2 linked regions of the Fulvivirga ulvae genome follow. Each later gene encodes a partner of the first gene's protein in a complex. Links are inferred from orthologs where the notes say so. Each region holds a gene or a part of one and is shown on either strand. Other genes may lie near its edges.

Region 1 (15,772 bases):
AGTCCAATATTCATTTAAAAATTAAAGAGCACTTAGGAGAATAAACGAAAAAATTATGGCCAACATAAGAGCCGCTATAACGGGAGTTCAGGGTTATGTACCTGATTATGTACTTACCAATAAGGAACTCGAAACTATGGTGGATACCAGTGACGAATGGATAACCTCCAGAACTGGTATAAAAGAAAGAAGAATTCTGAAAGGTGAAGGCCAGGGAACATCGGTAATGGCCGCTGCGGCAGCTAAGGGCCTTCTGGAAAAAACCGGCACTAATCCTGAAGATATTGATCTGATCATCTGCGCAACGGTAACACCCGACATGGTCTTCCCGGCTACAGCCAATGTAATCTCAGCAGAAATCGGAGCCGTTAATGCATTCAGTTATGACATCGGAGCAGCATGCTCCGGATTTCTTTATGCACTTACTACGGGCAGCCAGTTCATAGAAACAGGAAAATATAAAAAAGTGTTGGTAATAGGGGCAGATAAAATGTCATCTATTATTGACTACACCGACAGAACGACCTGCATCATCTTTGGTGATGGTGCCGGAGCAGTACTACTGGAGCCTACCACCGAAGATGTGGGCCTGATAGACGCTATTCACAAAGCAGATGGAAAAGGTGCTGAATTCTTAAATATGAAAGCAGGGGGTAGCAGGTACCCGGCTACAGTTGAAACAGTTACCGCAAAAGAGCATTATGCACGTCAGGACGGGGCCACTGTATTTAAATTTGCAGTAACCAACATGGCAGACTATGCAGCCAAGATCATGGAAAGAAATAACCTGACTGCTGAAAAAGTAGACTGGCTTGTCGCTCACCAGGCAAATAAGAGGATCATTGATGCCACTGCCCAAAGGATGGGACTTACCGAGGATAAGGTAATGATGAATATAGAGAGGTATGGCAATACAACATCCGGTACTATTCCATTGTTATTATGGGATTATGAGTCCCAGTTAAAAAAAGGAGATAATCTTGTGATGGCCGCTTTTGGAGGTGGATTTACCTGGGGAGCCATTTATCTCAAATGGGCATACGATCCCAAGTAATCTTTTATTGTTATTCTTAAGTTCATTTGTAAATTAGTTTAAAATTATTCTGACATGGCAACAACGGCCGACTTTAAAAACGGTTTATGCTTAGAGTATAACAATGGGCTCTATACCATTGTAGAGTTTCAGCACGTTAAACCCGGCAAAGGACCAGCCTTTGTAAGAACAAAATTAAAAAGCCTGACCACCGGTAAGGTTGTTGAGAATACGTTCTCAGCCGGACATAAGATCACTACAGCAAGAATTGAAAGAAGGCCTCACCAGTTTCTATACAAAGATGATCTTGGCTACCATTTTATGGATAGCAGTACTTTTGAACAGGCTGTAGTAGACGAAGATCTTATCGAAAACACCGGTCTGATCAAAGACGGACAGGAAGTTGATATACTATACCACGCTGAAGCAGAGAAAATTATAGGGCTTGAATTGCCTGCCTTTGTAGAGCTGGTAATTACTTATACGGAACCCGGTATTAAAGGCGATACGGCAACAAATGCCACAAAGCCGGCTACTCTGGAAACCGGAGCAGAAATTCAGGTGCCTTTATTTATTAATGAAGGTGATAAAATAAAAATTGATACAAGAACCAACTCTTACTCAGAAAGAGTAAAGGAATAAACTAACCGAAGAAAATTTCTCCATATGAAGACAAAAGAAATCAGAGACCTTATCGACTTCATATCCCAAACGGGACTTAATGAGGTAAACATAGAAACCGAAGAGTTGAAGCTATCAGTAAAAAGAGAAGCTGACGTTCAGACACGTTTTGTAGAAGCCAGTGCCCCGGCAGTAGCTCCTCAAACCGTGGCTGCCGCCCCTGTACAACAGCAGGTAGCAGCTACTCCGGCAACAAGTGGTGGTGAAGCCCCTAAAGCAGAAAGCACCTCAAGCTATGTTGAAGTGAAATCCCCTATGATAGGAACCTTCTACAGGTCTCCAAACCCTGACTCTCCTCCTTTTGTTGCAGTAGGCGACAAAGTTGAAAAAGGACAGCCTGTGTGTATCATTGAAGCTATGAAGCTATTTAATGAAATAGAAACTGAAGTATCAGGAACTATTGTAAAAGTAATGGTTGACAATGCTTCACCAGTAGAATACGACCAGGTATTATTCCTTGTTGATCCGTCCTGATAATTTACGATTCTAAGAGAGAATCCTTAATGGACAGCTTTATTAATTAATCGTAAGTCTAAACTAGATTATTGTGTTTAAAAAAATATTAATAGCCAACAGAGGAGAGATCGCGCTAAGAATAATCAGGACATGCCGTGAGATGAATATTAGAACCGTGGCAGTCTACTCTCTTGCCGACAAAGACAGCCTTCATGTTCGATTTGCAGATGAAGCCGTTTGTATCGGAAAAGCGCCAAGTAGTGAATCATACTTGAACATTCCTAACCTGATCGCCGCAGCAGAAATCACTAATGCTGATGCCATCCATCCAGGATACGGATTTCTTGCAGAAAATGCGGAATTCAGTGCTGTTTGCCAGGAATATGGCATCAAATTTATTGGTGCATCTCCAGACATGATCAATAAAATGGGTGACAAGGCCACCGCCAAGGCTACAATGAAAAAAGCAGGTGTGCCGACTATTCCCGGCTCCGAAGGACTTTTAAAAAGTGTGGAGGAGGGAATGAAGATTGCTGAAAAGATCAAATACCCTATCATACTTAAAGCAACTGCCGGTGGTGGTGGTCGTGGTATGCGTATTGTGAAGGATGAGTCAGGTTTTAAGAAAGCATGGGATGATGCCAGGCAAGAATCTGCTGCTGCCTTCGGAAATAACGGACTTTATCTTGAAAAATTCGTTGAAGAACCTCGACACATTGAAATTCAGGTAGTAGGAGATAAAAATGGAAGGGTTTGTCACTTGTCGGAACGCGACTGCTCTATTCAAAGAAGGCATCAAAAACTTGTTGAAGAAACACCATCTCCTATCGTAGGTCAAAAGTTACGGGAAAAAATGGGAGCGGCTGCCATTAAAGGAGCTGAAGCCATTAAATATGAAGGGGCTGGTACAGTAGAGTTTCTTGTTGATAAACATGGCGACTTCTATTTCATGGAAATGAATACAAGGATACAGGTAGAGCATCCGATAACCGAAGAAGTAACTGATTTCGATCTGATCAAAGAGCAGATAAAAGTAGCTGCAGGTGTTGAAATCTCAGGAAAGAATTACTTCCCTAATCTGTACGCGATGGAATGCAGGATCAACGCAGAAGATCCGGCAAATGGGTTTCGTCCCTCTCCGGGTAAGATCACAAACCTGCACATGCCTGGTGGCCATGGTGTACGAGTGGATAGCCACGTGTATGCCGGCTATACCATTCCGCCTAACTACGATTCCATGATTGCCAAACTTATTGTAAGCGGCCAGTCAAGGGAAGAAGTAATCACAAGGATGAAGCGTGCACTGTCAGAGTTTGTAATTGAAGGAATAAAGACGACCATTCCTTTCCATTTAAAACTAATGGATGACAAGCAGTTCCAGGATGGCAACTTTACTACAAAGTTCCTCGAAACTTTTGACTTCACCGACCTGAAATAAAAGTATAACTACCAGATTAAAAGCTACTCGATTGAATTTGAGTAGCTTTTTTTATTGCCGCTATTTATCTTTTCCCCCTAAATACTGTTAATTAAGTAGCTTTTTTATCCGATTCGAATTACTTTGATACCTGAAACTGATCCCGTATGAAATACTTACTTCTTACTTCATTAATGCTCAGCATGTTATGGTGCAATGCCCAGGACTCCACGCGTATGTGGCTGCATTTCGGAACAAGTATAAACTCATATAATGGAGATCTCGAAGGGAAAAAGAAGTATACTTCATCCTTTCATCTCGGGCTTCAGCTTAACAAAAAGAAAAGACTCAACGGCAATATTAATATTGGTGCAGGTACACTTAATGGAGAAGATCGGGATTTTACATTTGACTCAAATCAGACGCCTCTCCCCTCTCCTAATAAGTTTTTTAAAACCAGCTTTTTCTATATCAACTATGACCTGCATTACAATATCATAAAGAAGAAAAATTTCATTGCTTATATAAGCCAGGGTATTGGAATGATCCGTTTCTCTCCAAAGGATGATGAAGGTAATGATCTTGCCGATTTGCCGCAGACACGCGCCGAGCAGGAAACATACAGACAGGAATCACTAATGCTTCCCACCAGTATAGGAGCTATATATGTACTCCCTAATCAATACGGCGTGTCATTACAGGCAGGCTACTACAACACCATAACCGATTATCTGGATAACATTAGTAATTTAGGCAATAGCAGCAACAATGATAATATAGTGGCCTTCAGGTTTGCCTTTTTCATTCCTCTCCAATAAGAAACTATAGACTTTCAGCTTCTATAAGCTGTACCAGATCATTATACCATTGCTCGCCATACTTGCGTATCAGGGCATCTTTTAAAAATTTGTAAACGGGAACCTGAAGCTCCTCTCCCAAACTACATGCAGGGCTGCAAATACTCCATCGGTCATAGTTGAGAGCCTCAAACTGATCATATTTAGTAGATCGTATAGGGTATAAATGACAACTTATAGGTTTTTTAAAGCTTATTTTACCATCCAGATAAGCCTGCTCAATCCCACATTTCAAAATGCCCCTGTCATCATAGATAGCATAGGCACATTCTTTCCCTTCAATAGTAGGCGTTGAATATTCGTCATCTTCGTCTAACACATACTTCCCCTGTTCTTCTATGGCTTTCTTCCCCTCTTCAGACAAATATGGTTCAACATGTTCATACACTTCTACTAACTTTATGAGCTCATCATTCTCGAGAGGTGCGCCCAGATCACCTTCCACACAACACGCCCCTTTACATTTCTCCAGATTGCAAACAAAGAACTTCTCTTTGATATCATCCGACAGTAACACATTTCCCAATTCAATCATGCTGCAAAGATAAAATATAATACCATTAAACTGCACCAACATATTTCATCAATAAAAAGATCATCAAAGCCTTATGAATATCTGATATAAATTTCAAGGTTTCCGAATCCCCGAGAAATTTCGTGTGAGATACAGGAATTTTTAATTGATTAGAAGGCGTTTAATTGTTTGGTTATTAATTTTATTTCTGACCTTTGCGGATTACATTGTGTGTCGATTAAAGTTCGAGAATGGATTATCTTAAAAGCCTTAATGAGCCGCAGTACGAGGGGGTGGTAAATACAGACGGTCCTACCATGATCATTGCAGGTGCCGGCTCAGGAAAAACAAGAGTACTTACATTTCGTATTGCCTATCTGATGGAAAAAAAAGGGGTTGACCCCTTTAATATACTGGCATTGACCTTTACGAATAAAGCTGCCAAAGAAATGCGTAACCGAATAGAAAAGGTAGTAGGTACTGAAGCAAGAAATCTTTGGATGGGTACTTTCCACTCCGTTTTTGCCCGGATCTTAAGAGCAGAGGCCGATAAACTCGGCTACCCCAGCAATTTCACTATCTATGATGCTGATGACTCCAAGCAGTTGATCAAAACAATTGTCAAAGAGCTAAACCTTGACGACAAAATCTATAAACCTAACGTCGTTTTTAACAGGATATCAGGTGCCAAGAACAGACTTATATCATGGAAAGAATATTTAAGAAACCCGGTATATAAGGCAGATGATGAAAGTAACATGAAACCTGAGCTTGGAAGGATATATAAAATATACTCAGAGAGATGTTTTAAAGCCGGAGCCATGGACTTTGATGATCTGTTATTTAACACCAATGTGCTCTTCAAAGATCATTTGGATGTATTAAATAAGTACCAGCAACGCTTCCATTATGTGATGGTAGATGAGTTTCAGGATACCAACGTATCCCAATATCTTATAACAAAAAAATTATCAGCCGTAAGGCAAAACATTTGCGTTGTCGGTGATGACGCACAAAGCATTTATGCATTCCGGGGTGCAGACATCCAAAATATTCTGAATTTTGAAAAGGATTATTCCGACTTGCGGATTATTAAGCTGGAACAGAATTACAGATCTACCAAGACCATTGTAAATGCGGCCAATTCAATCATTGGCAAAAACAGGGCCCAGCTCAAAAAAAATGTATGGACGGATAACGATGACGGTACTTTAATAGAACTGCTTAAAGCTACCTCTGATAACGAAGAAGGAAAGCTGGTTGCATCCTCTATATTCGAAGAAAAAATGCAGAATCAATTAAAAAACAGTGATTTTGCCATTCTTTACCGCACCAACAGTCAGTCCAGGGCTATGGAAGAAGCCCTTAGACGCATGAATATCAAATACAAAATTGTTGGCGGGCTCTCCTTCTATCAGCGAAAAGAAATAAAGGACCTGATGGCCTACCTTCGGTTTGCAATCAACCATAACGATGAGCAATCCTTAAGGAGAATCATCAATTATCCCAAACGAGGCATCGGTGACAGCAGTGTGGATAAAATAATCGTAGCCGCCAATGACCATGACATGAGCCTTTGGGATGTATTAAACAACATCAGCTCATTTCTTCCCGGTAGAGCAGCAAATGCTGTTATTGATTTTGTTGCACTTATAAAGAGGTTTAAGTACGATATTGAAAGCAAAGATGCTTATGAAGCAGCCTCACTTATAGCCAAGGGTTCGGGTATACTCAAAGAACTGTATGCAGATAAGACTGTTGAGGGCCTGAGCCGTTATGAAAACGTGCAGGAATTACTCAATGCAGTAAAGGAGTATGTGGATGATCCCGAAAAGGAAGACAAGTCTTTAGGGGCTTTCCTCCAGGAGATTGCTCTCATCACCGGCGTGGACAATGACAAAGACGATGATGATGAAAAGGTAACTCTTATGACCATACACATGGCAAAAGGACTGGAGTTTAAGAACGTTTACATTGTCGGGCTTGAGGAAGACCTCTTCCCTTCCCAAATGATGCTCAGTAGCCGCGCGGACCTGGAAGAAGAGCGCCGTCTGTTCTATGTAGCCATTACTCGTGCGGAAAGAAAGCTTTTTATGTCATATGCTTTGTCCAGATATCGTTTCGGGCGCTTAAAGAACTGTGAACCTAGCCGTTTCATTGATGAAATCGATCCGGAATTTATTAAAGTAAGTAAAAAATACAGTAAGAATGAGCCTGTAGTGGACACTAACAATTACACCAAAAGTTTTGTTAGTGGTATGAGAAAGACCACGACCTCTCAACCCGTTGTAAAAAGAACCAACTATAAACCGTCAGCAGATTTTGAACCCAGCGACACTTCAGGTTTACAGGCAGGGATGAAGGTAGAACATCCTAAATTTGGATATGGTATGGTCATGGAAATGGATGAAAGCGGAGCAAACCGAAAGGCCAAAGTTAATTTTGATGACTTTGGAGAAAAGACTTTATTACTTAGTTTTGCTAAATTAAAGATACACTCTAATTAGGAGTATAAACCACCCTTTATATGGAATATAACACTAGTCAACCTCCTTTGATCTTAAGAGAATACGGAAGGAATGTTCAGAAACTTGTTGAATACATAAAAACTATTCAGGATAAAGACAAAAGAACTGAGAGTGCCGAGACTCTTATTGAGTTGATGAAACAGGTGACCCCAACAGTGAAAGAAACACCGGAAACAAGCCAAAAGCTGTGGGATGACCTTTACATCATGTCAAACTTTGATCTGGACTTGGATGCCCCCTATCCCATGCCTGAAAAGGAAGTGCTGAACAAAAAGCCTAAAAGACTGGATTACTCCAAGCATGACGTAAAATTTAAACACTACGGCAAAAACATCGAGTTGCTAATAAAAGAAGCCATTAAAAAGGAAGATCCTGTTGAACGCGAAGATGCCATTATATATATAGGCAAACTCATGAAAAGTTTCTACAGCAGCTGGAACAAAGAGGTTATTGATGATTCGGTAATCTTGGAAAACATCAAAACTATTTCAAAAGGAGAACTAACCATTGACCTTGATAAGGTTAAGGAGGACAACCTGTTTGAAAAACTTTACTCCAACAAACGACGAAGCGCCAGACCTGCTTCCGGCAAATCAAGCGATAGAAAAAGTAGCAACCGAAATAGAAGAAAAAGAAATTAATGAGTTCTTTTAAGATCCAGGGAGGAAAAAAACTAAAGGGGGATATTATTCCGCAAGGCGCTAAGAATGAGGCTTTGCAGATCATAGCAGCAACACTACTTACCCCAGAACCTGTAACAATACACAGGATACCTGACATCAGGGATGTTAATAAACTCATCGAACTTATAGGCGACCTCGGAGCTACTGTTGAAAAGCTTGACTCGGAATCGTACAGGTTTACGGCAAAGGAAATAGATGTAGCCTACCTGGAATCAGATGAGTTTAAAACGAAAGCAGCATCGCTCAGAGGTTCAATTATGATCCTTGGCCCACTGTTGGCCCGTTACGGGGCCGCAAAGATACCTCGCCCAGGGGGTGACAAGATAGGCAGGCGAAGGCTCGACACACACTTCCTTGGGTTTGAAAAGCTGGGGGCAAAATTCAACTACTCTTCAAAGGAAAGCTTCTACAAAATTGATGCTTCAAACCTTCAGGGTTGCTACATTCATCTCGATGAAGCTTCGGTTACAGGTACCGCCAACATACTTATGGCATCTGTACTTGCCAAAGGGAAAACAACTATCTATAATGCTGCCTGTGAACCTTATATTCAACAGCTTAGCAAAATGCTGGTCAGAATGGGTGCCAATATCAACGGTATCGGGTCAAACCTGCTTACGATCGAAGGTGTTGAATCACTGGGAGGCACTGTCCATACCCTGCTGCCAGATATGATCGAAGTGGGTAGTTTCATAGGACTGGCTGCTATGACCCAATCTGAGATCACAGTGAAGAGTGCAGGCGTTGAGCATCTTGGCCTAATTCCTGATGTATTCAGGCGGTTGGGAATAAAGCTTGAAATAAAGGGTGATGATATTTTCATTCCGGAGCAAAAAAACTACCAGATCGACACATTTATTGACGGCTCAATACTTACCGTAGCTGATGCTCCATGGCCGGGTTTTACACCGGATTTGCTAAGTATAGTACTGGTAACAGCCATACAAGCCAAAGGAACTGTACTTATACATCAAAAAATGTTTGAAAGCCGGTTATTCTTTGTAGACAAACTGATCGACATGGGAGCACAAATTATCCTTTGTGACCCTCACCGGGCTACCGTCATCGGCCTTGATAGAAAACAACAGCTTAAAGGTATAAAAATGTCTTCTCCTGATATCAGAGCGGGTGTTTCATTGCTCATAGCGGCTCTTTCGGCTGATGGAGAAAGTGTAATATCCAACGTTGAGCAGATTGATCGTGGCTATCAGAATATTGATGAAAGACTAAACCGTTTGGGAGCAGATATTCAGAGGCTTGAACAATAGAAAAGTAAGTTTGTTAATAAAAAAGTAACTAACTTATTAACTAAATCAACCCGATCAAATAATGGAATATATTGAACAGCTTAAACTGTTTCTGGCCACTCAAGGTACGGAAATAGGATTGGCAATTATTAAAGGAGTCCTGGTACTTGTAATTGGTCTGCAGGTGGTCAGATTTCTTTCCAGAGGATTTAACAAGTTTCTGGAAAAAAGAGATACCGATGCCTCGCTCACCCCATTCCTCAGAAGTTTATTTCACAACCTTTTACTGGTACTCCTTATACTGAGTGTACTGGCCACACTCGGCATACAGATGACATCATTTGTAGCTATCATTGGTGCTGCAGGTCTTGCTGTTGGACTGGCTCTTCAAGGCACCCTTCAAAATTTTGCTGGTGGAGTTATCATTCTCACTATCAAACCTTTCAAAGTAGGCGACTACATCGAAGGTGGTGGCCATTCAGGTACCATTAAAGAGATACAGATTTTCAACACAATTCTGGCAACCCCTGACAACGTACAGATCGTAATCCCGAATGGGAAGCTTTCAAATGACTCCATCAAAAACTACTCTGCCAATGATAACAGAAGAGTGGACCTTGTATTTGGCATAGGCTATGGTGATGACATTAAAAAGGCCAAGGAGATACTTGAAAACATGGTTAAAAATGACGAGCGCGTGTTAAGTGAGCCCGAACCCACAGTAACCGTAGCAAGTCTGGGTGACAGTTCGGTAAACTTCAATGTACGCCCCTGGGTAAACAGAGCTGATTACTGGTCTCTATATTGGGATTTTCAGGAACGCGTAAAGCTTGAATTTGATAAAAATGGCATCTCCATTCCTTTCCCTCAAAGAGATGTGCATATTTATAATGAAAAATGAACCTAAAAGCTCAAGAAATCAAAAAGGCCTCTGAATCTAAACCGGAGGCCTTTTTTATATCATAAATTCTGCTTATTTCAAACGGTTGCAGAAAAAATTTAATCTATTTTTTAAAATATCACTTGCATTTAAGAAAAGAATCTAACTACATTTGTTTTAACAAGAGCAAAAAATGAACAATACGTTTACCATATACTTTAGCTATTTCTTTTTCTATCTGCAGAAGAAGGGCTGGAGATATATGTAAACTCTTAATGACATATAACATCTAAAAGCCCTTCTTAACCGAAGGGCTTTTTTTTTGCCCGATTTAAAAAAACAATAAAACAGAAAATGAAAATAGCAATTCAAGGCATAAGAGGAGCATTCCACGAAGCAGCGGCCAAAAAACATTTCGGCGACCACATTGAGATCGTAGAATGCAGCACATTTAAAAAGCTGTGCGAAACTCTCAAGGTTGGCGATGCGGACAGTGCCCTGATGGCTATTGAAAACACCATTGCCGGCAGCATCCTGGGCAACTACGCTTTAATCCATGAATACAGGTTTCATGTGCTTGGAGAGGTATACCTTAATATTAAAATGAACCTGATGACTATTCCGGGAGTTGCGCTTTCAGATATTAAGGTGGTAGAGTCGCACCCCATTGCACTTCAGCAGTGCCAGGAGTACATTCACCAAAACCTGAATGCCACTTGCAAAGAATCTAATGATACAGCAGAAAGTGCCCGGGACCTTGCCCTTGCCGGAGATTCAACTAAAGCTGTAATCGCATCAAAAATTTGTGCCGGACTTTACGGACTGGAGATAAAAGAAGAAGGCATTGAAACCCATAAGCAGAATTTTACCCGATTCCTTGTATTGGGACGGGAAAATGACAAAAGCCTTGACAACAATAAAGCTTCTCTCCGCCTTCAACTGGGGCATGAGGTGGGCAGCCTGGCCAGTGTGCTGGTTGCCTTCAAGGACAATGATGTGAACCTGACAAAGATCCAGAGCATCCCTATAGTGGGCATGCCTTATGAATATTATTTTCATATCGATGTAGAGTGGGCCGACTATGCAAGATATCAAAGTGCGCTTACAGAGGTCAGTGCAAAAACACATTCGCTGAGCCTGCTTGGAGAGTATAAAAAATCAACATTTGAATTAAATCAATAACTAATAATCATGATCATCAGCAAAGCAGAAAGACTAAACAGCGTGAAGGAATACTACTTTTCCTCTAAGCTACGTCAGATCAAGGAGCTTAACGATAAGGGCATGGATATCCTCAATATGGCTATCGGCAGTCCTGACATGGCTCCTCATCAAACCGTAGTGGAAACACTCACGCAGGGTGCAATCAATAATGGAATCCATGGTTATCAAAGCTACAAAGGCATTGATACTCTGAGAGATGCAATTAGCACTTATTATCAATCTGCTTATGGTGTATCACTGGACCCCAAGCATGAAATTTTACCATTAATGGGTTCCAAAGAAGGGATCACCCATATCACACAGGCATTCATCAATCCTGGTGATACTGTATTGATCCCTGATCCCGGCTATCCTACGTACCGCTCAGTTTCAGAGCTTGCCGGTGCAAATATTGAGGTTTACGACCTGTTGGAGGAGAATAATTACCAGCCTGATATAGAAAGCTTGAGAAAACTGGATTTGAGCAAAGTAAAACTAATGTGGATAAATTTTCCACATATGCCTACGGGAGCTGAACCCGATCCCGAGGTGATGAGAACTTTGATAAAGCTTGCAAAAGCGTACAAATTCCTGATCATTAATGACAATCCTTACAGCAGGATACTCATTGACAAGCCTTTCAGCATCTTCCAGGTAGAGGGAGCAGAAGAGGTGGCCCTCGAACTAAACTCTCTAAGCAAGTCACATAACATGGCTGGCTGGCGGTTAGGATGGGTAAGCGGAAAATCGACGTACATCGATACTATTCTTGGCATCAAGTCAAATGCAGACTCCGGCATGTTTTACCCTCTGCAAATGGCCGCCGCCAAAGCATTATTGCTGGGTGAAGACTGGTTCAGAGATTTGAACGAACAATATAGAAAAAGGCAACTCCTGATCTTTAAATTATTTGATCAACTGGATTGCACATATAACCCCAATCAGGTAGGCCTATTTGTATGGGCCAGAATACCTGACCATATAGACAATGTAGAAGAACTGGTGGATGACCTGATCTTTAATGCAGAGGTATTCATCACTCCAGGTAAAATTTTCGGCAAAAATGGTGAACGTTATTTAAGAGCTTCACTTTGTAGCAACGAACAAAATATAGAGCTGGCATTAACCAGAATAAAAGCCTTTAAAATGGCGCTGAAAGAAAGGAAAGAAGCAGTATGAACATAGCGGTGATAGGTATAGGCCTGATTGGCGGAAGTATGGTTAAAGATCTTAGAAAGAGAAACTACATCGACAAGATCTTTGGTGTAGATCTTAATCCGGATCACGGTAAGGAAGCTTTAATGTCAGGATTGGTAGATGAGGTCGTTGAATTGGACGCAGCACTTTCAAAAGCAGATCTTATTATTATTTCAATCCCGGTTGATGCAGCAAAACGTGTCGTCTTAGATATCCTTAGCAGCATCAATACGACTCAGATAGTTACTGATGTGGGTTCGACAAAAGGAGGGATATGTGAGGTAGTCAAAAACCATCCTATGAGAGGTCGGTTTGTCGCAGGGCACCCAATTGCAGGAACTGAGAACAGTGGTCCCGGAGCAGCCATAGAAGGACTATTTCAAAACAAAACAGGCATTATATGTAACAGACATGAATCTGATGATGATGCATTAATGATCGTCGAAAATGTGTACAAACTATTGGGAATGAACCTTAACTATATGGATGCAGACGAGCATGATAAGCACATCGCTTATGTTTCGCACCTTTCACATATCAGTTCCTTTGCACTAGCCTTAACTGTACTGAATATTGAAGAAAGTGAGAAAAATATATTCGATATGGCAGGGTCAGGCTTCAGCTCAACGGTTCGTTTGGCCAAGAGTTCGCCCGATATGTGGAAGCCGATATTCCAGCATAACTCTGCATACCTGGAGCGTGCACTTGATGAGTACATTGATCAGTTACATGATTTTAAAACATTCTTAAAACATAACAAGCAAGAAGATATCCATCAGCTTATGACTAAAGCCAATGATATCAGAAGAATTTTAGACGGTAAAGTAAAAGAAGAAAACAAAAACATTATTGAACATGAAAAAACAACTTGATATCTCCAGCGATCTATCCTGGCTAACCAAAGGCAGCAGACCTGCAATAATCAGTGGTCCCTGCAGCGCTGAAACTGAAGAGCAAGTGATCTCCACCGCTACATCACTGGCTGCCACTGGCAGGGTAGATGTATTAAGAGCAGGCATCTGGAAACCACGCACCAGGCCTAATTCTTTTGAGGGTGTTGGAGAGGAAGGCCTCAAATGGCTCAAAGCTGCCGGAAAAGAAACAGGGCTCCCTGTTTCGACTGAAGTCGCCAACGCCAGGCATACTGAAGAGGCGCTGAAACATGGCATAGATATTCTGTGGATTGGTGCCCGAACTACGGTAAACCCCTTTTCTGTTCAGGAAATAGCAGATGTGCTTAAGGGTGTCGACATCCCCGTAATGGTAAAAAACCCTTTAAACCCAGACCTCGAGCTTTGGATAGGAGCTCTTGAGAGGATCAATCAGGCCGGTGTTACCCGTATTGCTGCCATTCATCGTGGTTTTTCTTCTTTTGAAAAGACGTCTTACCGAAATGTACCTAAATGGGAGTTTCCTATTGAATTAAAACGAAGGTTCCCTGAATTACCCATCATTTGCGATCCTAGTCATATTGCCGGCAACAGAGACCTACTGGGGATGATAGCTCAAAAAGCACTTGACCTGGAGATGGATGGTTTAATGATTGAGAGCCATATGTCTCCTGACAGTGCATGGAGTGATGCCAAGCAACAGGTAACGCCAGCCACGCTCAACCGCTTGCTCAGCGAGCTGATTGTGCGTAATAAAACAACTGAAAATCAGGAATTTACAACCAGATTAGATGAGTTAAGACACCAAATCGATGAAATCGATGAGGAAATTTTTCAGAAGCTGGGCAACAGGATGAAAATAGCTGTAGAGATAGGAAAGTACAAGCGTGACAATCAGGTAACGATTCTTCAGGTAAACCGATGGGACACTATTATCAAACAGAGAAAGAGTCTTGCCGCTGCATTGGGGCTTAGCGAAGAATTTGCCGACAAACTTTTGAGAATTATTCACAAGGAGTCTATAAGCCAGCAAACGCAGGTGATGAATGAGCCTTTGGTAAAGGCGTAGGCGGTATGTGCAAAAATGTAATCACAACAATTCATGCCCTGACAATTGCTATACAAGTGTTCGGGGCGTGGATTGTCGTTGTAAGAACTCAAAACGGTAAGTGATTTTTTCACAAAGGCACAAACAAAAAAAGAGGCAGCACTTTTAAGTACTGCCTCTTCCATTTTTATTTTATTCTGATTGTATTAAACGTAGTTATTCAACATAACAGGCATTACCAGCATAAGAATGTCTTCGTTATCATCTTTTTCTGTTGGTATGAGGAGTCCTGCCTTATTTGGCTCTGAAAGGTGAAGTTGTACTTTGTCAGAATCCACATTATTAAGCATTTCGATCAGAAACTTAGCATTGAAGCCGATTTCAATATCACCTCCATCATGCTCACACGAAAGCCTCTCATTAGCTTCGTTTGCAAAATCAAGGTCCTCAGCAGATATCTGAAGCTCACTACCGGTAATTTTCAATCTCACCTGGTGAGTAGTTTTATTGGCATAGATCGCAATTCTTTTCAAAGAACTTAAAAATTCAGAACGATCAATGGTCATTTTATTGTCATTACCTGTAGGTATTACGTTTTCATAATCAGGAAAGCGTTCATCAATAAGCCTACAGATCATTTTTATATTGTTAAACTTGAAGAAGGCATTAGATACGTTGAACTCAACCGTTACATTGGTATTTTCCGTTGGTAATGTAGACTTCAGCAGGTTCAACGCTTTTCTTGGGATAATAATAGCATTACCATTATCAGATGCCACATCTACCCTTCTATAGCGGATCAGTCGATGTCCATCAGTTGACACAAAAGTAGTATTGGTGTCTGTCAGGTTCATGTAAACCCCTGTCATAGCAGGCCGCAGTTCGTCATTGCTGGTAGCAAAAATGGTATTGTTAATAGCAGCACTCAGCACTGAGGTTGACATATCAACTGAGAAATCATCAGACACTGCAGGCACCTTTGGAAAATCCGTGGCATTTTCACCCGCAAGCTTGTATCGGCCATTATCGGAACTGATCTCTACACTATAGGTCTCCTCGTCTATGGTAAAGGTCACGGGCTGCTCAGGAAGGTTTTTAAGTGTTTCTAAAAGTATTCTGGCCGGTACGGCAATACTTC
Region 2 (15,809 bases), 3.0 Mb from region 1 along the record:
CTCCTGAGGATAAGGAAATTTGGCTTGACTGGTCATACATTTATTATGAACAGGGAGAATACGAAAAAGCTATAGACTTGATTATCAGTGGATTAGCAGATAATCCCGATGACGCAGATTTTTTCTACAGGCTTACTGCCTACCTCATAACTGCAGGCAAATACAAAGAAGCCTTTAATTATTTGGAAAATGCGTTAATTTTGGACTTTGATAAACATGAAGTCCTCTTTGAGTTTTTCCCACAACTTGAAACTCAGAAGGCTCTATACAAAATCATTGATCAATTTAGAAAAGAGAATTCCTAATGAATTATACTTTAAACAACATTCCTGAGCGAACTACAAAGCCCAGGCAATATGGTTTTACTATGGCTATGGATAAAGGCCTTAGCATACGTGAAGTTGAAGATTTTTTAAGCATATGCGAAGGTTATGTAGACATTGTTAAGCTGGGTTGGGCAACTTCTTATGTCACTCCCAACCTAAAAGAAAAAATAAAAGTATATCATGATGCCGGTATTCCGGTCTATTTCGGAGGTACATTATTCGAATCTTTCATAGTGAGGGATCAGTTTGACGACTACAGAAAAGTTTTAGACAAGTATAATTTACAGTACGCTGAGGTTTCTGACGGATCAATTGAACTGGACCATGATAAAAAGTGTGACCTGATTAACAAATTGTCTGAACAAGTAACCGTTTTATCCGAGGTAGGCTCGAAAGACGAAGAAAAGATCATTCCTCCTTATCAATGGATAAAGTTGATGCAGGCCGAGCTTGATGCCGGGGCATGGAAAGTAATCGGGGAGGCACGTGAAGGTGGTAATGTAGGGCTATTCCGCTCTACCGGAGAAGTCCGATCAGGACTTGTACAGGAAATCTTAACAAAGATTCCATTCGAAAAAATTATTTGGGAAGCTCCCCAAAAAGCACAGCAAGTCTGGTTTATAAAACTCCTTGGTGCAAATGTTAACCTCGGAAATATAGCTCCCAATGAAGTTATTCCATTGGAAACAATACGCTTGGGATTAAGAGGCGATACTTTTAACCATTTTCTTTCGTTAAACGAAAAAAGCTGAGCGTACTAAATGAATAAATTGAAGGAAACCCTGCTCATTTACCTCAAAGGTGTGGGCATGGGTGGCGCCGATGTGGTGCCAGGTGTATCCGGAGGGACCATTGCCTTTATTACCGGCATATACGAAAGGCTACTCGACTCAATAAAGGCATTTGATCTCGAAGCTTTCAGGCTGTTATTTACCCTTCAGATCATTCCATTTTGGAAAAAGATCAATGGAAAATTCCTGTTGCCCCTATTTCTTGGGATCATCACCAGCTTTCTTACACTTGCCAAGCTCATCATTTACCTTCTGGCAAACCACCCTATCCCTCTGTGGTCCTTTTTCTTTGGACTTATTATCATCTCCGCTATACTGGTACTAAGGGCGATCAACCGGTGGACGGTCGGGGTTATTGTAGCCATAATCGCTGGCGTGGCCATTGCGTATTTCATTACAGAGGCTACACCTGCCGAAACACCTGACGAACCTTGGTTCATCTTCATTTCCGGTGCAATAGCCATTTGTGCAATGATACTACCGGGCATTTCAGGATCGTTTATTCTGCTTATACTGGGCAAGTATGAGTATATGATGACGGCGCTGAGCACTCTCGATATTTTCACTGTGGTAATTTTTGCCCTTGGCTGCGTAGTAGGTCTTCTATCATTTGTAAGAGCCATCTCATGGTTGTTAAAAAACTATCATAATCTGGCTATCGGGCTTCTTTCAGGTTTCATGATCGGGAGCCTGAACAAGGTTTGGCCGTGGAAAATACCGGTTAAATTCAGAGTTAACAGCCATGGAGAGCAGGTCGCCTATATTACAAGAAATGTATTTCCGGGAGAATACTATAAGGAACTGGGAGAATATCCCCAGGTATTAGTTGCCATTTTATTTATGGCTCTGGGGGTTTTTATTGTTGTTGCCATCGAGAAAATAGCTAACTACAAGACTAAAACACCGCTATAAAATGAGTTTGTATGGCTTAATCGGCAAGAAACTATCTCACTCATTCTCAAAAAAATACTTTACTGAAAAATTTGAGAATGAAGGTCTCCATACCTGTAAATATGAGCTTTTTGAACTAGACTCCATCGCTGAGCTTAGTAAACTGGTACACAGTAAAGCCGACATTGTAGGGCTAAATGTTACTATTCCTTATAAAGAAGTAGTCATACCCATGCTTGATGAAGTTCATGAAAAAGCCCGTGAAATAGGGGCTGTCAATGTCATTAAAGTCAGAGATGGTAAATTAATAGGGTTTAACTCCGATTACTTCGGCTTTAAAGAGTCACTTGTTAACTGGGTTGGAGCGTCAAAGCTTCATGCACTGGTACTCGGCACAGGAGGGGCTTCAAAGGCGGTAATTGCAGCTTTAAAAGACCTGGCTATTCCTTATCAGGTAGTATCACGTAAAGCAACAAGACAAACCCTTAGCTACTCTTCTCTAAAAGAAACCCCTCAAGTACTAAACAGCCATCGGCTTATTATAAACACCACTCCTTTGGGAATGCTCCCTCAGATTGACTCCGCTCCCGACCTTGACTATTCTCTGATTTCAAATAATCATTACCTCTATGACCTCGTTTATAATCCGGAAGTCACCCGTTTCCTTAAGATGGGACAGGAACATGGAGCAATGATCAAAAATGGCATTGAAATGCTCCATTTGCAGGCTGAAATGTCATGGAAAATCTGGAATTAAACGCCATTTTCCTGTAAGTTTTTCTTCAAAAAAGAAAGATATTATAGCTACTCCTTTGAGTTACAGTGCAAAATTACTTCACTCTCCACCAACATCCCATCTTTCATTAATTGAATTAAATATCTATTATACAATGGTTTACAATTCATTGCCTTCCTATTAAAAACGTTTTTTTTATAGGATCATGGATATAAAGTTACGAAGTAATGTATAGAGCCAAACCTCATAGAGAAATGGGCATTTAGGTACTATCTTTAAAGAATTTATCGAAGCTAAATACTATTAAAGTAATGAAAGAACTACTTAAATTAACTAAAAGCGGATCTAAAGTGCCGTATTTGACTTTTTCACTCGCCGATAATAACACCTTGATGTTTAACTGGAATGGCTTTTTAGATGTGGAGAATATCATTAAGGCTCATGAAGAATCTCTCGAATTGATCAAAAAACATAATGTCTCACACCTGATTGAAGATGTCAGAAAATTCTCTGGTCCATTTTCAAAAGCCAACGATTGGTTTATTAAAACATATGCACCTGCAATCATCAAAATGGGAGTGACAAAAACTGCCGTAATATTAAACGAAAACGTATTCACTCAACTGTCTGTAAACGACCTGAAGGAAAACCCTGAATTTAAAAAAATGGGACTTTTATATAAGGTCTTTAACTCAGAGCATGATGCCAATGAGTGGTTACACCAGGGCACAAAACAATCCGTCTGATACCAAAGCTTCCCCGTTCTCTCTGTGATATTTGCGCGTTTCAACGTGTTTTACAGAGAGAACTTATATTTCCTCGAAAAAACTTACATAATCTATCTATCTGGTTTTATGATATTTATCATAAACTATATCCCATAAACTCCCTCTAATAAGCTACCAGGATTATTAAGAATTTTATAAGTGATAAATTATTACCTATGTAGTTGAACCTTAATTATTTCATTTCAGTTGTACCGCTATTCTTATAAATTTCATACTAAAAAAAGATATGATAGGTGCAAATGTAAACGGAATAAAAGTCGAAGACCTTTTTCAGTGCTACGACAAGTACAATTTTTTATATCAGGAGAAAAAAGAGAAAATGCGGTATCTCTATCCCATGATAAAGGCCAACTGGAGCATGGCACTAGATATGCCATGGGAGTACTTTTTGTTGCTTACATACAACCGTCCTGAAAAAGACCTGTTTGCTTCAGTATCAGCATGGAGAAGCACATCTCGCAGCTATCTCATTCAGCATATGGTTTCTAATCAACCTGAAAATACACGTTTGATTCTACTTCATTTTCTGGAGCTTCTCAAGGAAGATATTATGGTAAATAATGCAATTCAGGTTTACTACCAACCTAAGACCCGATTTGCCAATAACATGTTTTCATATCTGGAAGCTGAGGCAGGATCATTGCACAGCCATCTGCACACATTTAGTTTCCTAAGTTATCCACTCAAACCCATTCAATTAACAAATTCTTCAATTCATATTGAAGAGTTAAATGTAGATAACAAGGCCGATATACTACATTTTGTAAATTCAGAACGCGGTAAGTTTTACTCCTGGGTACAAGACCTGGACACGGATGACTTCAACCTTTCAAATCTTGACGAGCATTATAAAAAATACGGCCTGTCAAGAAGCCGAAAAGTCCTGGCGTTTAAAGATAACAAAAACAACATACTCGGTGTTACTTTGATTAATAAAGCTTCGGCCGGCTTAAATTTCAGCCTTTTAGAAAACTCAACCGAAATAATCCTTGACTCAAAACAGCCGGAATGGACGCTAAATGAAGTGTTGAATTCTATGCTCTACCACTTAAGTAATGAATATTTGAGGGCAGACATTAACCAAATTCCTTTGCTGATAGACCCTGAGTATGAAGAACTCGTCATTGCTTATGGCGGGTCCACCATGAGAACATATAACTTCTTTACCTGTGATAATACTGTTCTGGACAAGTGGTGCCTTTACCTTGTCAATGAACTAGAAGCGGTTCATCAACACTTATTAATGAAAAATGAACAATCAAAGGTTTCTTAAAACGGAACCATTACCCCATAAATCAATTATAAATGAATACACCTAACGTAAAACAAGTAAAATACTTTATGGACGACCCTCGTGAAGCTGGCCGTTTGGATGCCAAAGTGAACACGGATGAATTCATCGAAGATTTTATATTACCATATTTAAAAACGGATACCAAAGCACGAATAGCAGATATAGGCTGCGGTGCTGGCGCCATTGCTTCTTCTATAGCCAAAAAATTTAAAAATGCATCTGTTAAAGGCATTGACCTAAGCGAAGAACGACTGGCAAATGCCCGAAAAAAATGCGAGCACATTCACAATGCCGATTTCTCCATGGGAAGTATTTATGAACTTCCCCTGCAAGATAATTCTACTGACTTTCTTTACACCAGATTTTTACTTGAGTACCTCAAGGAGCCTGTTGAAGGCATAAAGGAAATGTATCGTGCATGCAAAAAAAATGGGCTGGTAATGCTACAGGATCTTGATGGTCAACTGCTTTTCCACTATCCGGAAACTATTGAAAACCTGGACAAGGTATTAGACGGATTATCAAAAACAGGTTTTGATCCTATGATAGGAAGAAAGCTTCTCCATTACGGGCTTTTGGCTGGTTTTGAACTGGAGCACATTGACATCCGCCCGTACCATTTCATTGTGGGTAAAATCGATGAGAAGAATGACTACCTCTGGGACTTAAAAATGGAAATTGCGCTGCCAAAATTTGAAGAGATATTGGGCAGCAAACAGCTTGCGCAAAAATTTAAAGATGATTTTATGCAATTCCTGCGAGACCCACAGACCATGATGTACTCAAACCTGTGCACTATTTATTTAAGGAAATAATCAATTAAAACACTATATAGAACGCCCTTGCCTGCTGGGTAAGGGCGTATTTTTACCTTTCGTCTAAAGAAGATCCTGGCTGCTGTCTTTTTCCTTCAAACCCTTACCCTTTTCTATCCGTTAATCTCTAGATTTGAATAGGATCACAGGAACTCATTATGAAATTCAAGATAAGCAGTGAATATACTCCAACCGGCGATCAGCCAAAAGCAATTGATGAACTGACAGCAGGACTTGAATCAGGCGAACAATTCCAGACACTTCTGGGAGCAACCGGCACTGGTAAAACCTTCACCATGGCCAATGTAATAGCCAACGTAAACAGGCCTACCCTCGTGCTATGTCATAACAAAACGCTGGCTGCCCAGTTATACGGTGAGTTCAAAAGGTTTTTTCCTGAAAATGCAGTAGAGTATTTTATCTCATACTACGACTACTACCAGCCCGAGGCATTTATTCCTTCTTCTAACCTTTATATAGAAAAAGACCTTTCTATTAATGAAGAAATTGAAAAACTGCGACTGAGTACGACCTCCTCCCTGCTTACCGGCCGGCGTGATATTATCGTAGTGGCTTCAGTATCTTGTATCTATGGTATTGGTAATCCTGAAGAATTTGGCAGGAATGTAATAAAACTAAAAGTGGGTGAAACCATAGCCAGAAATAAACTGCTCTTTGCCCTTGTCGATATCCTGTACAGCAGAACGGAAGCAGAATTTAAAAGAGGTAATTTCCGTGTAAAGGGAGATACCGTAGATATATTTGTTGCATATGGTGATTTTGCTTACCGTATTATTTTCTGGGGCGATGAAATCGAGTCAATACAAATGATTGATCCAGAATCGGGAAAAACTATTTCTGAAGAAACAATCATTTCTATTTTTCCTGCCAATTTGTTCGTTACCGGTAAGGATCTCCTCCACGCTGCCATACATGAAATTCAGGATGACCTTGTAGCACAGGTAAATCACTTCGAAACAGAACTCCGGCACCTTGAGGCCAAGCGGGTTAAGGAGCGCACTGAATTTGACATTGAAATGATGCGTGAGCTGGGCTATTGCTCTGGTATCGAGAACTATTCGCGTTACTTTGACCGCAGAAAGCCCGGCGCCAGACCGTTCTGTCTGCTCGATTATTTCCCGGACGATTATTTAATGATCATTGATGAGAGCCATGTAACTGTACCTCAGGTACGGGCCATGTGGGGTGGAGATCGCTCAAGGAAAGTAAACCTTGTTGATTTTGGCTTTCGCCTGCCCGCCGCACTCGATAACAGGCCGCTCACATTTAATGAGTTTGAGTCCATGCTTAACCAGGTGGTATATGTTAGTGCCACTCCTTCGGAATACGAACTTAGGAAATCAGAAGGGGTAGTTGTTGAGCAGATCATCAGGCCCACGGGGCTTCTCGACCCTATCATAGAAGTAAGGCCAAGCCTTAATCAGATAGATGACCTGCTGGAAGAAATTGATGAAAGAATAAAAAGGGAAGAACGTGTGCTGGTAACCACACTTACCAAACGTATGGCAGAAGAACTCACGAAGTTTCTGGAGCGCGCGGGTGTTAAGTGCCGTTACATTCATAGTGAGGTGGATACCCTCGACAGGGTTGAGATCCTGAGAGAGCTGCGACTGGGCGTGTTTGATGTACTCGTTGGAGTAAATCTCCTCAGAGAGGGTCTTGACTTACCTGAGGTATCCCTCGTGGCGATTCTGGATGCGGATAAAGAAGGTTTCTTACGTAATCAACGTTCGCTGATACAAACTATAGGCCGCGCTGCACGAAATGTGAACGGAATGGTGATCATGTACGCCGACAGCATCACAGTGTCCATGAGGACCTCAATAGATGAAACCAACAGAAGACGAAGCATACAGATGGCTTATAATGAGAAACACAACATTACTCCTACTACCATATTGCGTTCTAAAGAGTCAATCCTTCAGCAAACTGGCGTTGCAGATAAAAAGAAAGGTGGCAAGAAGTACTATACAGGTGAAGAAGCTCCGTCAGTGGCGGCTGATCCGGTTGTGGCTTACATGGGCAAAGATGAACTGGAGAAGCTTATCAACAAAACACAAAAGGCCATGGAAAAAGCTGCCAAGGAGCTAAACTTCATGGAAGCTGCAAAGTTACGCGACGAAATGACTGAACTGAAAAAGTTACAGGAAGAAAGACAACAGTAACATGTACAATTTCCTTACATTATTAAACTGAAAGCCGCGAATTATCGTTATTACAAAAACATTTTTAGCAACAGGCATATGAGTAAGCGGCAGTTCTTTTTCGGTATTTTTCTTTCATCAGTCTTTGGAGCACTTATTTCCAGTGCCATTATTTTCACTTACTTATCGGGCAACAATACATCTTTTCAATCCTATAAATCCATATCAGAACGCCAGCAGCAGGTATCTAATGCCAGCCTTATTTCGGACACCTCCATAATTGTTCCCAAAGGACTCAACTTCATACATGCCGCCAACAAAGTAGTGCCGGGCGTGGTACATATCAGGGCACTATATGCCACCGGCCAATATAGCATCAACCCTCTGGAAGGAGTTTTCAGAGGCCCCGCTCAGTCATCCGGTTCCGGGGTTATAATTTCAGATGACGGATACCTGGCTACTAATAATCATGTAATCGAAAACGCCAGTCAAATAGAAGTGGTGCTTAATGATAACCGTACATACCCTGCCAAAATAATTGGCACGGACCCTACCACCGATCTGGCTTTGCTTAAAATAAATGAAACAGATCTTAACTATGTAAAATATGGTGATTCTGACAAAATCCTGCCGGGAGAATGGGTATTAGCCATTGGCAACCCTTTTGACCTCAACTCCACAGTTACTGCCGGCATAGTCAGTGCAAAGGCTAGAAATATTGGTATTCTCAGAGATAAAAATAATCTTCAGATTGAATCATTTATACAAACCGATGCTGCCGTAAACCCTGGGAACAGTGGAGGTGCTTTGGTCAATCTCAATGGTGAACTGATCGGCATTAATACAGCAATTGCCACTCCTACCGGCAGCTATTCAGGTTACTCTTTTGCAGTGCCGGTAAGCCTGGTGCGAAAGGTAATGGACGACCTGCTGGAATACGGAAAAGTACAAAGAGGGTTGTTGGGCATTAGAATTGGAGATATGAATGCCTCCATTGCAGATGCGGAAGGTATCAATGTAGTGAGTGGCGTATTTATAAGCTATGTCAACAAAAACAGCTCTGCTGAAGATGCAGGCTTACAGCCCGGAGACGTTATCACGGCAATAAATGAATCGGAGGTTTCCAATGTTTCCGAACTTCAGGAGCTGGTAGCCCGCAACCGGCCCGGAGACGAAATACAGGTGACTTACATACGAGGTGGTATCAAAAGCAAAGTAGCTGCCATACTCAAAAACACCGAAGGAAGCACTGAACTGGTAGCAGACCGCTATGAACATGAACTCGAAGGGGCCATATTGGAAAATCTTAGTATTGAAGAGTTGAGCGAATATGATATTGAGGGTGGCGTAAGGCTAAAATCCATAAAAAAAGGGAAATGGAAAGAAGCCGGTTTTGCAGAAGGCTTTATCGTCACCAAAATTGACAAAATGGTGGTGAGTGATATCAGAGACCTCAACCAAATCATGGAAAACAAGAGCGGTGGTATCCTTGTAGAAGGCATCTATCCTGACGGAGAAAAGGGTGTATTTGGTGTTGACTGGTAATATCATTTCCATTATACGCCCACTGTCGTAAACAAAGGCATAACCTCAAATTATATTTCTCAATCGATTGTTTTTTCACAAAGGAGCGCCTATCCTTTCCCACATTTCTTTAGCTTTGCACTTTAAATAAAAAATCAAATCATGAATAACGATAACTTTGGTATAAGTGAAGCGCTAAAGGCGTTAGGAATTCAAACGGAAAATTCAGGTTCTTCAACTGGTACGAAGTGGTTGGGTTCGAAAGGTGAGCTTATTGAATCTTATTCCCCTGTAGATGGAAAACTGATAGGCAAAGTAAGTACTACTACAGAAGAGCAATACGAAGAAATAGTAAAAACAGCCGAAAATGCATTCAAATCATGGAGGCTGATACCTGCCCCAAAAAGAGGTGAAGTGGTGAGGCAGATCGGCGAAGAGCTCCGTAAGTATAAGGAAGCCCTGGGTAAACTGGTATCTTATGAAATGGGAAAATCATATCAGGAAGGTCTTGGTGAAGTTCAGGAGATGATCGATATCTGTGATTTCGCCGTAGGTTTATCGCGTCAGCTTCATGGTTTAACCATGCACTCGGAGAGGCCAAGCCACCGTATGTATGAGCAGTATCACCCACTGGGCATTGTAGGTATTATCTCTGCCTTCAATTTCCCTGTAGCTGTATGGTCATGGAACACCATGCTGGCATGGGTTTGCGGCGATGTATGTATATGGAAGCCCTCAGAAAAAACCCCGTTGTGCAGCATTGCCTGCCAGAACATTATAACCAAAGTATTTGAAGCCAATAATGTACCGGAGGGCGTGTCATGCGTTGTCAACGGAGATTACAAAATTGGCCAGCTTATGTCTAATGATAAAAGGATACCTCTGGTATCTGCTACAGGTTCAATAAGAATGGGTAAAAAAGTAGGTGAAGCTGTAGGGGCAAGACTAGGCAAGTCACTTCTGGAATTGGGCGGCAATAATGCCATAATAATGACAGAAAATGCAGACCTGGAAATAGCCATCACCGGAGCGTTGTTTGGGGCCGTAGGTACCTGTGGCCAGCGTTGTACCTCTACCAGAAGGCTGATTATCCACGATAGCATTTATGAAGATGTAAAAAACAAGCTCACCAACGCTTATAAGCAACTGAGGATAGGTAATCCGCTTGATGAGAAGAACCATGTAGGGCCACTCATAGATAAAGATGCCGTCAGGATGTATGAACAGGCTTTGGAGGCAGTAAAAGCTCAGGGTGGCAGTATCGTACTGGAAGGTGGCGTACTCAGCGGAGAAGGGTATGAATCGGGTTGTTATGTAAAACCGGTTATAGCCGAAGCTTCAAATGACCTGCAAATAGTCCAGGAAGAAACCTTCGCTCCTATTCTGTATCTCATGAAATACAGCACCATTGATGAAGCCATTGATATGCAAAATGGGGTTGTTCAGGGACTTTCATCAGCCATCATGACCACCAATATGAGAGAAGCCGAAAGGTTCCTTTCTCACCAGGGTTCAGATTGTGGCATAGCCAATGTAAATATTGGTACCTCAGGAGCAGAAATTGGTGGTGCTTTTGGTGGTGAAAAAGAAACCGGAGGCGGACGTGAGTCTGGTTCTGATGCCTGGAAAGTTTACATGAGAAGGCAGACAAATACCATTAATTATAGCACAGAACTCCCTCTTGCTCAGGGAATAAAGTTCGATTTTTAATATTCAACACTGCTCACCCCATGCACAAAATATGGGGTGGGCATGCTTACTCCCAACGCTATCACGCTGCCTTGGTGGCCTCTTTAAGTGTTAGAAATAATTTTGTAATTACTCGCTTATAGTTTATATTTAGCTTAGATAATCGTTAAAACATATGTCAGACAACCAAAAGAAATATATTTCTGTAATGTTAATCGATGATAATGAGATAGATAACCTCATTAATCAGAAAATGATTGAAGCAGCAGATATATCAAAGTACATTTATACACACACCGGTGCTAAAAGTGCTATAGAATTTCTTAAGAATATTGAGAAGGTTGAAGAGATATCTGACAAAGTTTTACCTGATGTTATTTTCCTCGATATCGATATGCCGTTGATGGATGGCTTCCAGTTTCTCGATGAATTTGAGAAGCTTTCGGAAAGCACCCGAAACAAGTGCAAGATCGTGATGCTTACCTCCTCAATCAACCCTCAGGATGTGAATAAATCAAAAAAGTATAGCTACGTTAAGCAATACATTAACAAACCACTTTCTCAGGAGAACCTGGAAAAACTCAGTATTTAAAAAATACTTTGCTTTACAATCTGTAGTCCGTTGCCCTACATAAGAGTCAATGGACTTTTTAATCCTCACCAAAGGAAAAACGGCAGCAGAGATCATCTTTGAATATTGAATTGAGCAAGCTTAATTCTTACAAATGGACGTCAGCGATATGGATCACGCGCAAACCTATGGAGTAAATGGATTGGGAAGTACAATAAGTAATGTGAAGCTTGCCACTGAAAATCAGTAAACCGCGTTTATTGTTATAGTATATAAGTTTGCCAACTGCTTTTGCCGATTGCTATTAACAACTGCCTGTCAGTAAAGAGGTGAAAATTTGGGATCTCCCCAGAAATTCCGCTTGATCCAGCGATATGGCGGCATAAAAGCTTAGTAGTTTCGCCAACCTAACAACCCTCACTGGTAACGTTCCTTTATGTCACCTAAAAGAACTACAATCGTGGCTCACTAAACTTCCCAAAATTTGGTAAAGCTTATCTGTTCAGTGTCACCGACGGAAGACAATGTGTCAAAACAGAGATAATATCCCTTTCAGACCATACTGCCTTGGTTTTATTCAATCTCATCTAAAAGAATATTTAACCGATAGCATCTCCTCGTCCATGTAAGGGCATAATTTTCGTGCCCACATCCCCAAGGGCAAAAGACCTGCCTTCCTTATTTGAGCAAAGGGCAGAGGCCTCTGTTACGCTTTAGAAGTCAGGCGTTCAACAAACTCTTCATCGAGTTTTAGCATCAATGTAGGTGAGAAATAGTTGGTTTCCAACTTTTTAATCTTGGCAACCATACCTCTGATCTTCTCCGCTTTGTTCTTTTTAATATCGCTTATAGATACCTTTAAAATTTTAGAAAGCAACAGTATATGCTCACAACTATCTTTGCCAAGTAGCCTTATCTGTCTTTGAATACTGTTGATCAACTGATTAAAGAGATCAAAATCATTGAGAAGGCAATACTGAAGTGCCAGAAGTATCTTGATTTCCAACTGCATATGAGGAAGCTTTTTAAGGCTTACTTCATTCAGCAGGTTATTGATCCACTTACCGGCCTCATCATACTTATTTACATAATAACATGATAGCGCCCGGTACATAGCGTAGGTTACATAAGTAGGTGCGTCGAGCTTGTCTATTTCGAAATCATGAAAAAGACCTTCATTTTCTTCATAAATCTCCCTGGTGGTGTTCATTCTTATATGGCGCTGCATTTTCGTGACCAAAAATTGCGCAGGGTAAGTATACAAGGTATAGCTGGTAAGCAGGTTACTTGCGGCATCGTTAACTTCCTCGTAGTATTTCTCCGCCTTCCTGTATACTTTGTAGTGATTATAATATTCAAGCTTCAAAAACTCAAATACCAGGTTGAGATGGTAGTATATAGAATCCATCTGGTACTGGCCGAAAATCTTCTGAACATTATCAAGAATATCCTCAATAGGCTCCAGGTCATCGTCCATAGTATCCTGATGATCCACAAATAGCCGGTGAAAAATAGCCATACAGCTATAGTATACGTATAAGCGGTGAGACTCATACAATGCACTTACATTATAAGTTTCCCTCAAGAGTAAGGTAAGACCCAGCTTATCCGTATCATCGCCCGACAGCGCATAATACCCGTATTTCTTAAAGTACTCCGCCAGCAAGTCTTCCGCCTTGTCTACAGCCAGCATATAGGCCACATGTCTGTTGTATAACTGAGAATAGTTGAAGTAATCGGGAGAGTTGATGTGCAACTTTTTTAATGACTTATATACAATCGTCAACTCGTTTGATAAATCATAGTCAAGCAGCTCTTTTTCAAGCTTTTTAAGTGTAGCTATAGCAATGGCCTTCTTCTTGGTAAAAATAATCTCATTGATGTTCGCAACCTTCTTCAGAATATCCGTCCGGGGGCTCTCCATCTGCTGGATTAAGTATTCTTCAATCTTTTGGTTAAGCCTTGACCGAAGGGTATAATAAGCATTGGTATTAACATCCAGCTCCTGCATAATCTTGGTATCAGAAAGCTGCCTTTCCCTCATAGCTTTAATAAGATAAGCTGATTTATCCGCATTGCTTTCTAATAGTGAATCATGTATTGCCTGAAAATCCCTGTTGGATAATTGCTTGATAATATTTTTCAGCTTAGCCATATATTCTAGTTACTCCGAAATTTTAAAAATTATGAAAATTGCTTTTAAAAAGTAAAAGGCTATGGTCAAAGTAGCCTCACGATCGGAAAAGATACTAAATATATCCTATAGATTCACACTAAAGCACAAGTTATTTCGCCGCCCGATTTGCATTTAAGGCATGATTACACATGATAATCAGCTAGTTGTGAAATAAATTTATAGAAATTTTAATATTACTAACTTCTTCGATCCAAGGCAGTTTTCATGATTTTAAACTGTTAATCATCCACTTTTACCGCCTGTTAAGCATCTGTTAAAGATAAAAACAAAATCTTTATTACAAAAGGAAGTATGCATGAAGAGTGGTTTGGCCAAACGCGCTTATTCTATCATAGGATATGCGCTGCTACAAGTATGGCAGAATATTAGAAGTAAAAGCAAGTGTAATTATACCACTTCCACAACCCAGTTAGTCTTGGTACTGTCATCATTAATCATGATCCCAATATTCAATTCTAAACGTGTAGTTAAGTATAAAGCACAATATGCGCCATTTCGGTAATAACGACTATCTGAGAGGAATCTTATCAGGCTGAAAAAACACTTTGTAACAAAAGAGCCACATGAAAATGTGGCTCTTTTGTTTTCTTAAGAAATTTCCTACTCTTATCTCAGATCTATAATCTCTACACCAGGGTATTTTGTCGCGTCAAACGTAAATACAGAATCTTTTGGTGATATATTACCATTAAAGTTCTTAATAGTGTATTTGTACTTGTTACCAGACTTATCAAACATGGTCCAGCTTTTAAGGCTATGATCTTTCTTTGTTATAAAGAGCCTGATCTTGAAAAACTGAGCGTCTTTATCGTTAGGGACAAGGTCAATTACCGATACAGCAGTACCATTGTCGGTTTCATCACCCACAAACAAGTATTTATAACCATGTTTATAGGCATCATATATCTTGGAAGGCGAAATCTCATCTTCATCAGGGTTATAAGTATCAATATTTACCTCGTTTACATCAGGAAGGTACGTCCACACCGTTGTGCCGTTGTTTATCACTACCTGATCATCCATTTCAAGTTTGTACATTTCACCCTTCACCGTGATTTTGCCACCAAACTCATCATTGATACCATCAACCTCATTAATGAGAGCTGAGGTTATATCAGCAGTATACGCAGGGATCTTCTTGTATTTGGCGCTCATTGCATCCAAAACTTCTTTTGCCTGTGGGTCGTTCTGTGCGAAAGTTACAAGCCCTCCAAGCAAAAATATCATTAAAAAAGTGATGTTTTTCATTCGATTGTTATTTACTCTATTGAAAATATAGTTTGCAAAGTTAGTTAATTCAGATCATTCAATAATTGTTCCAAACTATATTCGTCAGGAATCAACACTTCTCTTGCCTTGCTTCCTTCAAACGGCCCTACTATACCTGCTGCCTCCAGTTGATCTATAAGCCTGCCGGCACGGTTATAGCCCAATTTCAATTTTCTCTGGATCAGAGATGTACTCCCCTGCTGGTGCATGACAATAAGCCTGGCCGCATCATCGAAAAGTGCATCACGATCTGACAGGTCTACTTCCCCTACCCCGGAGCTATCATCATCTCCTTCAAACTCGGGCAGCATATAGGCTGACTCATAGCCTCTCTGCGCTCCGATATACTCACAAATACTTTCCACCTCATGCGTATCTACAAATGCGCACTGCAAACGAATAATGTCGGAGCCCAATGACAGTAACATGTCTCCCTGTCCGATCAACTGATCTGCCCCACCTGTATCAAGAATAGTTCTGGAATCGATCTTTGATGTTACCCGGAATGATAGCCTTGCTGGAAAATTAGCTTTAATAATACCTGTAATTACATTTACTGAAGGTCTTTGAGTAGCTACTACCAGGTGAATGCCTATGGCCCTTGCCAACTGTGCAAGCCTGGCTATCGGCGTCTCTACCTCCTTGCCTGCTGTCATCATTAAATCTGCGAGCTCATCAATTACGAGAACAATATATGGAAGAAATCGGTGCCCCTTTTCAGGATTCAGTTTTCTGTTAATAAATTTAGCATTG

What was found.
Region 2: the proteins of LVD17_RS01550 (region 1) and uvrB are in contact, whole or in part, in a crystal structure (PDB 7EGT), measured with the Thermus thermophilus proteins. The link is inferred for Fulvivirga ulvae from one-to-one orthologs. Residues at the interface, in WP_096412145.1 of Thermus thermophilus: His654, Arg656, Phe657, Gln666, Asp668, Glu669, Lys680, Arg681, Leu682, Ser683, Lys685, Tyr686, Ala687; in WP_096411307.1 of Thermus thermophilus: Glu23, Leu25, Arg26, Asp27, Gly28, Glu29, Arg30, Phe31, Arg55, Glu326, Asp327, Phe328, Glu379, Ser382, Gln383, His398, Gly400, Arg401.

What each region holds. Positions count from the first base shown.
Region 1 is NZ_CP089981.1:356,431-372,202, forward strand. The notes cover bases 4,891-7,837. They hold LVD17_RS01550 (ATP-dependent helicase), read left to right. Parts: upstream 4,891-5,209; coding sequence 5,210-7,465; downstream 7,466-7,837. Other genes in these bases: LVD17_RS01545 (DUF3109 family protein), read right to left, coding at 4,891-4,979; LVD17_RS01555 (DUF4290 domain-containing protein), read left to right, coding at 7,486-7,837. Outside these bases: phosphate acyltransferase PlsX, read left to right, coding at 1-44; LVD17_RS01520 (beta-ketoacyl-ACP synthase III), read left to right, coding at 56-1,054; efp (elongation factor P), read left to right, coding at 1,109-1,675; accB (acetyl-CoA carboxylase biotin carboxyl carrier protein), read left to right, coding at 1,700-2,188; accC (acetyl-CoA carboxylase biotin carboxylase subunit), read left to right, coding at 2,262-3,608; LVD17_RS01540 (hypothetical protein), read left to right, coding at 3,755-4,405; more of LVD17_RS01545, read right to left, coding at 4,410-4,890; more of LVD17_RS01555, read left to right, coding at 7,838-8,127; murA (UDP-N-acetylglucosamine 1-carboxyvinyltransferase), read left to right, coding at 8,127-9,437; LVD17_RS01565 (mechanosensitive ion channel family protein), read left to right, coding at 9,499-10,317; LVD17_RS01570 (prephenate dehydratase), read left to right, coding at 10,651-11,478; LVD17_RS01575 (pyridoxal phosphate-dependent aminotransferase), read left to right, coding at 11,488-12,678; LVD17_RS01580 (prephenate dehydrogenase), read left to right, coding at 12,675-13,568; LVD17_RS01585 (chorismate mutase), read left to right, coding at 13,552-14,655; dnaN (DNA polymerase III subunit beta), read right to left, coding at 14,841-15,772. UniProt on the Escherichia coli protein: A helicase with DNA-dependent ATPase activity. Unwinds DNA duplexes with 3'-5' polarity. Translocates on single-stranded DNA with 3'-5' polarity. Initiates unwinding more efficiently from a nicked substrate than double-stranded DNA.
Region 2 is NZ_CP089981.1:3,387,686-3,403,494, reverse strand. The notes cover bases 5,330-8,313. They hold uvrB (excinuclease ABC subunit UvrB), read left to right. Parts: upstream 5,330-5,799; coding sequence 5,800-7,827; downstream 7,828-8,313. Other genes in these bases: LVD17_RS14325 (S1C family serine protease), read left to right, coding at 7,906-8,313; LVD17_RS14335 (class I SAM-dependent methyltransferase), read left to right, coding at 5,330-5,641. Also shown: LVD17_RS14365 (tetratricopeptide repeat protein), read left to right, coding at 1-305; LVD17_RS14360 (phosphosulfolactate synthase), read left to right, coding at 305-1,078; LVD17_RS14355 (DUF368 domain-containing protein), read left to right, coding at 1,088-2,029; LVD17_RS14350 (shikimate dehydrogenase family protein), read left to right, coding at 2,031-2,765; LVD17_RS14345 (hypothetical protein), read left to right, coding at 3,056-3,490; LVD17_RS14340 (hypothetical protein), read left to right, coding at 3,759-4,805; more of LVD17_RS14335, read left to right, coding at 4,838-5,329; more of LVD17_RS14325, read left to right, coding at 8,314-9,351; amaB (L-piperidine-6-carboxylate dehydrogenase), read left to right, coding at 9,493-11,040; LVD17_RS14315 (response regulator), read left to right, coding at 11,195-11,611; LVD17_RS14310 (hypothetical protein), read right to left, coding at 12,297-13,745; outer membrane lipoprotein periplasmic chaperone LolA1, read right to left, coding at 14,394-15,035; LVD17_RS14300 (FtsK/SpoIIIE family DNA translocase), read right to left, coding at 15,080-15,809. UniProt on the Escherichia coli protein: The UvrABC repair system catalyzes the recognition and processing of DNA lesions. A damage recognition complex composed of 2 UvrA and 2 UvrB subunits scans DNA for abnormalities.